DNA from 2 places in the Arthrobacter sp. K5 genome. Region 1 is predicted to be linked to the other one. Evidence: riboswitches for the same ligand, from Rfam matches in the RefSeq annotation. Region 1 holds a riboswitch; the other holds the start of a gene.
The links. A riboswitch is a leader RNA that binds a small molecule or an ion and turns the genes downstream of it on or off. The one in region 1 is predicted to bind cyclic di-AMP.
Positions count from the first base shown of each region.

Region 2: another riboswitch for cyclic di-AMP. It lies ahead of ABRP34_RS13255 (LysM peptidoglycan-binding domain-containing protein); the one in region 1 lies ahead of ABRP34_RS18720 (M23 family metallopeptidase).

Region 1 is NZ_CP159279.1:4,101,977-4,106,140, reverse strand. It holds gene ABRP34_RS18730 (NlpC/P60 family protein) at 1-150, opposite strand, end outside; gene ABRP34_RS18725 (C40 family peptidase) at 251-853, opposite strand; cyclic di-AMP (ydaO/yuaA leader) riboswitch at 1,014-1,207, opposite strand; gene ABRP34_RS18720 (M23 family metallopeptidase) at 1,320-2,144, opposite strand; cyclic di-AMP (ydaO/yuaA leader) riboswitch at 2,156-2,398, opposite strand; gene ABRP34_RS18715 (metal-dependent transcriptional regulator) at 2,549-3,244, opposite strand; gene serC (phosphoserine transaminase) at 3,592-4,164, shown strand, end outside.
Region 2 is NZ_CP159279.1:2,940,391-2,944,554, forward strand. It holds gene ABRP34_RS13245 (cytosine permease) at 1-518, opposite strand, end outside; gene ABRP34_RS13250 (nuclear transport factor 2 family protein) at 515-928, opposite strand; gene ABRP34_RS13255 (LysM peptidoglycan-binding domain-containing protein) at 1,197-2,114, opposite strand; cyclic di-AMP (ydaO/yuaA leader) riboswitch at 2,120-2,288, opposite strand; gene ABRP34_RS13260 (NAD(P)(+) transhydrogenase (Re/Si-specific) subunit beta) at 2,452-3,825, opposite strand; gene ABRP34_RS13265 (NAD(P) transhydrogenase subunit alpha) at 3,822-4,164, opposite strand, start outside.

The DNA of each region.
Region 1 (4,164 bases):
GGTCAGGACAAGACCGGACGCAGCAGCGATAACTGCAGCCTGGCGGCCCACGCCACCGGCGTTGTCGCCGACGGCCTTGGCAATGACAGCCAGCGAGTTGGTCTTGGTGACCTCGGCGCGGTGCCGTGCAATGGTCGCACGTGTAGTCATTAATTTCTCTCTTTCGTGTTCCACGGACCGCGGTAGCAGGCCATGGGTTATCGACGCGCCGGCATCTTGGGGGTAAGCCGGCCCGCCTCGAATCGGATTCTTAGCGAAGGGTGTAAAAAGCGGACGTGCCCGTTGCGGACACCGCGTGCAGGAGAGTGCCCTGCGAGGGGTTCAGCGCGCTGATCATCATGCCGTTGCCGACGTAGATGCCCACGTGGGCGCCGCCGTTCTGCATGACCAGGTCGCCGGGAGCAGGCGTTGAAGTGGGCTTCATGGCGTTCCACGCGTTGACGCGGGGAATGCTGATGCCTGCCTGAGCGTAAACCCACTGGGTAAAGCCGGAGCAGTCCCAGCCGCTGGGCGTGGTACCGCCCCAGACGTAGGGGCTGCCAATGCCGGTGTACGCGATTGCAGCCAGCCCGGAAGCTGCGGCGGAGGCCGCACCATCGGTGGACTTGGCGGTGACGGCCAGGGCCGCACCTGCGATCTCGCTGCCGGCCTGGCTTGCGTCGGCCGTCTGGCTCTCATCGTTCGACTGGGGAGCGATGGTTTCGGCGACCGGGGCTGCCACCGTGGTGACGGCAGGGCGCTCGAAGGAGACAGTGGCGGTGGGTGCGGCGGTCACAGCAAGCTGCGATGCCTGGGAACCGGTCTCCGAGGAGGCGGAAACACCAATGTTGGCGTCGGCTGCGTTGGCAGGCATGCCAACACTCAGGATGAGTCCTGAAGCAGCTGCGATAACAGCTGCCTGGCGACCTACTGTGCCGGCATTGGCGCTAACCGCTTTGGACACGGAGTCCAACGGGTTCATACGAACCGTGTGCGCGCGGTGGCGCGCGGCATTGTGGCGTGAAGACACGAAGGTAGCCTCTCCCAATGCCTACGAGGTGAGCTGTCGGATTCGGATGGGAGTCACCCGGCCGCTCCGCTTCCTGGGAAGCATTGCGACTTAACCCCAAGGCCTTCTTGCGAAGACCAAAATTGGTTCCCCCGCCCCTGCCAGACGATGTAATGCGAACGGACCTTGAGCGGTGGCAGAGTTAGGCAATCCACTCAAGAGCGTCAACTTCGGAAAAGTTGACGCGGTTTAGACGGTACAGCAGTTCGGAGCCAATGTCACATTCAGGTCACGGCGTGTCACAGGAATGAGAGTGCTCACTCGGCTTGGCTCAGAGCCAGCCGGTGGGATCAACGACGTCCCCGTTGATCATCACCTCGAAGTGGAGGTGGCAGCCGGTGGAGGCGCCTGTGGTCCCGCTGAGGGCGATTACTTCGCCGCGGGTGACCTTCTGGCCAACCTGGACGCTGGAGGACGACAGGTGGTTATACGTGGTCTCGAGGCCGTTGCCGTGGTCGATCACCACGCGGTTGCCTCCCCCGTACGGGTGCCACCCCGAGAATGTCACAGTGCCGCTGGCTGCGGCCAGCACCTCGGTGCCGCACTGGGCGGCAAAGTCCTGGCCGCGGTGGAACTCGCCGGCGCCGCCGGTGATCGGGCTGACCCGGTAACCGAACGGCGAGGACTTGACCAGCGTGGTCAGCGGGCCACCCAAGGTGCCCACCGACGCCGAACGGCTGATGCTGCCGGCCGACTGGGCGCTCAGGAGCTGCTTGAGCTTTCCGTCCGGGTCACCGGTGGTGGAGACGGACGTGCGGCTGAAGTCGATCTTTGCCGCCGCTTCAGCCGAGACTTTGGGCTGGGCCGGGGAGGCAACGGACGCGGACGCCTCTCCCTGCTGCTCTCCGGCGGCAAGAACAGGACTGGTGGCGGGGACGGTCACAGTCAGCAGCAGGCCCGTGGCGGCAAGGGCTACGCCGGCTTTTTGCCCAACGCCGCTGGCCGAGGCGAAATCCGTAACCTGCCGGAACGGACCCCGGCGGCGACGGCGCGCTTCACGCTGGGCGTCCCGGGGACGGTCCGCGGCAATGGCCTCCGCGAGGCGCGGCTCCGGAGCGGGACCGGACGCGCGGCGGCGGCCCCGGGCATTCTGCATGGACAAGTACTGTTTCCTCTCTGGATAGCCTGCGAAGTTAGCTGTCGGATTCGGGTCAGAGAGTTCGGACCCGGTCCGCCGTAACAAGCCATTCCGGCACAGGGGTATCCCAGGAGGATTCCTTCTGCGGAAGAGACTTGCTGCTGCGGACTTCACCCCAAGGCTGTTAGAAACAGCCGGTTGTGGTTCCCCCGCCCCTGCCAGTGGGTGACTCGTGCTGCTGATCTGCTGGCAGGGTTCGGCTCCAGATCAGGTAACGCTTGTGTATCGGCGTTGCCGTTTAACTATAGGCGATTAAAAGGCACAGTAATAATTCCGTTATATTCACTGTGCAAAAGTGGTAGGTCATCCTGCCTGCAGATGTCAGACAGATGCGTCATGGGCCCCGAGGGGCTGTTGAGAAGCTAGCCGACTCGCACGAACACGTGCGCAGCCACTTCCGGCGGCAGCTCAAGGGCACCTTCGAAACCGGGCACGCGGACAGAGATGTACTCCCCCACACGCTCCAGCGAGACGGCAGCGCCGGGCCGGATCCCGCCTTCATCCAGCTGGAGCAGCAGCTCCGGCTCCACCTGGATGGGTTCTGCCAGACGGATGACGGTGACCTGGGATTCCGGGCCGTAGCCGGTCATGGCATCGAGCAGGCTCACCACCCCGTCCGTAAAGGGGCTGGCAGGCGGCCCGCCCAGCGCCGCAAGGCCGGGGATCGGGTTGCCGTACGGCGACTCTGTGGGGTGGTCGAGCAATTCGTAAATCCTGCGCTCCACCCGTTCGCTCATGACGTGCTCCCACCGGCAGGCCTCGTCATGCACGTAGGCCCAGTCGAGGCCGATGACGTCGGCGAGGAGGCGTTCGGCGAGCCGGTGCTTGCGCATCACCTCGGTGGCGCGCTTCCGGCCCACTTCGGTCAGTTCAAGGTGGCGGTCATTGGAGACGACGACTAGGCCGTCGCGCTCCATCCTGCCGATGGTCTGGGAAACGGTGGGGCCCGAGTGGCGGAGGCGTTCGGCGATGCGTGCCCGAAGCGCCACGATGTTCTCTTCCTCCAGCTCCAGAATGGTGCGAAGGTACATCTCCGTGGTGTCGATCAGATCCGTCATTCAGCTCAGCTCCTCGAGCACAGTATTTGTGTCCGTCCCACCGTACCGCGGGCCCGCCGCACCGGGATCCGGCAAGCTGCAGCGGCGGTCGTATATCCGACGGCGGCGCAGCACCGGCTGTCTGCCCGTACGTTCAGTGCCAGCTTAGCCTATTTTGAATTAGTCCGGATAATTCGCAGGGCGGGCGGCGGGCACTGTCTCAGTGACTGGACTATGACGGGGGCGTGTTCCTCCGGTATCGGCGCTTCGGGCAGAATAAGGAGGGTCGACGTGGCGGTCAAGGTTGTCTGCCGGCCATCGCCCCGACCCAGCCGAACCGCATTTCCATGCCGAAAATTGGAGCCACTGTGAGCGACACCAGCATCACTATTCCCGCAAACCTCCTGCCCAAGGACGGACGGTTCGGCGCCGGTCCCTCCAAGGTCAGGCCGGAGCAGATCGAGGCGCTCTCCGCAGCCGCCACGACGCTCCTTGGCACGTCCCACCGCCAGGCCCCGGTGAAGAACCTCGTTGGCTCCGTCCGCGAAGGCCTCAGCACTTTCTTCCGTGCCCCCGAAGGCTACGAAGTGGTCCTGGGTGTCGGCGGTTCCACCGCGTTCTGGGATGTCGCCAGCTTCGGCCTGGTGGAACAGAAGGCGCAGCACCTGTCGTTCGGCGAATTCGGGTCCAAGTTCGCCGCGGCCACCAACAAGGCGCCGTTCCTTGCGGAATCCTCCATCATCAAGTCCGAGCCCGGCACCTGCCCCGCCCCCAAGGCCGAGGCGGGCGTTGACGTTTACGCCTGGCCGCAGAACGAGACCTCAACGGGTGTTGCCGCGCCCGTCCAGCGGGTGAATGGCGCCGACGAGGGCGCACTGGTGCTGGTGGACGCTACCTCGGCTGCCGGCGGCCTTGACGTCGACGTGGCCCAGACGGACGTC
Region 2 (4,164 bases), 1.2 Mb from region 1:
ACCCAAAGCATGAAACGGAACCCGTAGATGCACACGGTCAGGATCAGGACAGCAAAGACGCCGTAGGCGAGGCTTAGCGTCACGGCGTTTTGGGGCAGGCCCACCAGGCGGTTCGCGCCCCCTACCAGCGCGTCCCCTGAACTCCACACGGAGATGGAGAAGAAGGCGAAGGCTGTCAGGAGTGACAGGAAGGATCCCACCACACGGCCGTGCACGCCCAGGTGCCCGGACGACGAAACGGCATTGTTCATTCCGTTGGTCGGGCCGAAAACGGCCATTGGGCAAAGTATCAGGCCACCAACCACCACGCCCAGGACCGTGGCCAACAGCGCGTCCTTGAAGGACAGCCCAAAGAGGATGGGAAACGACCCCAGGACTACCGTGGCGAAGGTGTTCGCGCCGCCGAACACGAGACGGAACAGATCCAGCGGTTTTGCGGTCCGGTCGGCGGCGGGAATCGGCTCGATGCCATGCTTTTCGACCTCGGTCACGGCAGGGGCTTTGAGTTCGTTTGTCATGAGATTGCCTTTGGGCTAGCCGGCGCCGGAGAGAGATGCTCGTGAAGGGCGAGCACGCTGCCAGACTCCGTCCTGGTGAAAATGATGGTCTCCCTCTCGTGAAGGGTCTCTTTGGTGCCGGCGACGTCGATGACGGTTTCGACATCGTGGCTGAAAACGGCGGTTGGGCCGGCGATCTGGATACGCGGATTAGAGCTGGTGCACCCTGCGACCTGCCAACCATCCTGGAGCCAGTTCTGCCACAGGGCGCGGTATTCCCCGCGCGAGGTGAGGCGGTCCGGTTCGGAATGGAAGACGAAGGTCGCGTCAGGCGCGAAACAGTCGAAGTAGTCGTCTGTGTTGGTGGCCGCGAAGGCGGTCATCAGCCTCGTCGCTGCTGCCTCAACCTCGGCGGTGGTGATTAGGTCCACGGGAACTCACTCTCGGCGTTGCTTGCGAAGTTTCAGCCGTGACGTGTCCCACCTCACATCCGGTCAGGTTGCCAGTTAACCGTCTCGGTATCCATAGGTCAACAATTGTTGCGTGGAAGTGACATTTTATGTCAGCCGCGGACGGCCGCGGAGCTTGCGTGGCCGCCGGGGAGCCGCGAAGCGGGCGTGAAGCAAGCTCAACTGCCACCAAACGCAGCAGCGGCGGGTGCCGATGCACCCGCCGCTGCCGTGTAAACCCTTCCGACTGCTAAGCGTTCACCCGCACGTAAGTGGAGCCGGTGAGCCAGGAGGCCGGGTGCACGATGGTTTCGTTGACACCGTTCATGCCGCTGCTGATGGCCTGCCCGCCGCCGATGTAGACGCCGACGTGTCCCGCGCTGATGATCAGGTCCCCGGGCTGCGGGGCCGAAACCGGAGTTCCGTACTGGTGGAACTGTGCGGGCGCGAGGTCGCCGACGGACTTGCCGACGGAGCGCAGGGCCTGCTCCACCAGGACGGTGCAGTCCTGGGTGGCACCGAGCTGCGCCCGGGCGGAGGCCACAATGGCTGCGCCGGTGCCGCTGGCTGCCGGAGCGGTTGCTGCCGGCGTTATCGACGCGGAGGCGTTGTAGATCCCCATGCCGGTCGGCTCGGGGACAGCCGGGGCCGCAGGGGCCGCCGGCGCGGCAGGAACCTCAGGCACCGCGGGTGCTGCCGGAGCCGCAGGTACTGCGGGGGCTGCAGCTGCGCCCGGCCCGGGGATGAAGATCTGGTCACCTGGGTAAATGACCGAGGCCAGGGACAGGCCGTTCTCTGCCAGAAGAGCATCGAGGCTGACGCCGTGGCGTGCTGCGATGGCGCCAAGGGTGTCGCCGGGCTCAACGGTGTGAGACGCTCCGGCAACAGCAGATCCGCCGCCCGCCGGGGCCGGGACTGCCGGCGCGGCGGGGGCAGCAAGCGCCTGGCCAGCGACAGACTGGGCAGCGGCGTCCGGCGTCTCAGGGGCGTAGGAACCTGCGTGGGCGGGCGCCCCGGCGCCGAAGAGGAGACCGGAAGCGACGGCGGCTGCTGCCGCCGGCTTGGCAACCGTGGCGGCGTTGGACTTGAGGGAATACGACAGGCCCTGCAGGGCGATGGACGTCGTGGGGGTGGCGCGATGGCGCGCGGACATGGACTTACGTGACATGGTGGTTTGCCTCTCCCATGCCTGCGGGGTGAGCTGTCGGGTTCGGATGGGAGTCACCCGGTCCTGCCCGCGGCTAGGCGGAGCGTCTGGACTTAACCCCTAGGCCTCGACTCGCAAGGCCGGTAAAAAGGTGGTTCCCCCGTCCCTGCCTGTTGGTCGTAGCGAACGGATCCCGGTCAGCGGCAGGGCTCGGCATTCTGCCCGGGAATGCCCTGAGCGGAACCAGGACACCGCCCGAGGCTATCGCACTCACGCAGCAAAAGTCACATTTCGGTAACGGACGGAGGCGGAGGCGGTACTGCAGGAGCCGGGATAGAGGGTCCCCGAAGGCCCCACCCTACAGGGCCTTTACCGCGCCCAGCACCTTCGTCAGGGACTCCTTCGCGTCGCCGAACAGCAGCGTTGTCTGCGGCTCGAACATGAGGTCGTTCTCAATCCCGGCGAACCCGGGCCGCATGGAGCGCTTGAGGAACACCACCTGACGCGCGTCCGCCACCTCAAGGATCGGCATCCCGTAGATCGGCGAGCCTGCGGTGGTCTTCGCGGCGGGGTTCACGACGTCGTTCGCGCCCACCACCAGCGCGACGTCGGCAGTGCGGAACTCGGAGTTGATCTCGCCCATTTCCTTGAGCGATTCGTAGGGCACATTGGCCTCGGCAAGGAGCACGTTCATGTGCCCGGGCATGCGTCCCGCCACGGGGTGGATGGCGAAGTCCACGCGGATGCCCCGGGATTCCAGGGCCTGCGCCAGCTCTGCCGCGGTGTGCTGTCCCTGCGCAACGGCGAGCCCGTAGCCGGGAACGATGATCACGCGCTGCGCGTAGCCCAGCAGTACAGCCACGTCCTCCGGGCTGGATGAGCGGACCGGGCGGTCGCTCACGACGGTGGATCCCGCCGTCGAACCTCCCCGGAACGCGCCGAACAGGATGCCGGCCACGCTGCGGCCCATGGCCGCGGCCATCGCCCGGGTGAGGATGGTGCCCGATGCCCCCACCAGCGTGCCCGCCACCACGAGGAGCACGTTCCCCAGCACCAGGCCGGACGCGGCAACGGCGAGGCCGGTGAACGCGTTGAGCAGCGAGATGACGATCGGCACATCGGCGCCGCCCACGGGCAGCACCAGCAGCACGCCTGCCACCAGGCCCAGCAGGAGGAGCAGCAGCGCCAGGGCGAGCGAGCCACCCGTCACGACGGCGGCCGCGGCACCGACGGCGGCGAGCAGCACCGCCCCCATGAGCACCGGCAGGCCGGGGAACACCACGGGGCGGGTGGTCATGAGCTCCTGCAGCTTTGCGAACGTCACGGCTGAGCCGGCGAAGGACACCGCCCCTACCAGCAGGGTGAAAACGACGGCGACGCGCACCCAGGCGTCCTCCGCATGCGGCAGTTCCAGCAGCGCCACGAGGGCGGCGGCGCCGCCGCCCACCCCGTTGAAGAGGGCGACGAGCTGGGGCATCTGGGTCATCTTGACGCGCCTGGCCACGGGGGCGGCCACACCGGAACCGACGGCAATGGCGCCGAGGATCAGGGGGACGTTGTCCAGCCGGGTCGAGAAAAAGACAGTAACGACGGCGACCAGCGCACCGAAGGCGCCGATGAGGTTGCCGCGGCGGGCGGTGCGCGGCGAGTTGAGGCCCTTCAGCGCCAGGATGAAGAAGACGGCGGCCGCGAGGTAGAGCAGGGCGGTGACGTTGGGGTCGAGGAGGATCACCGCGTGGCCTCCGTGTTCTCCTTGGTTTCAGGCTGGGCGACGCCCGGAGCCCCAACCCCGGGGGCGGGCTTCGCCGGTTTTTCCTTGCGGCCGCGGAACATCTCCAGCATGCGGTCCGTTACCACGAAACCGCCCACAAGGTTCGCCGTGGCGAGGACCACCGCCAGCAGCGCCACCGCGAGCACCCAGGGGTGCGTGGCCTGCCCGGCGACGATGATGGCACCCACCAGGATGATCCCGTGAATGGCATTCGCACCGGACATCAGCGGCGTATGCAGCGTGCTGGACACCTTCGACACCACTTCGAAGCCGACAAACACCGCAAGCACGGTGATGGTC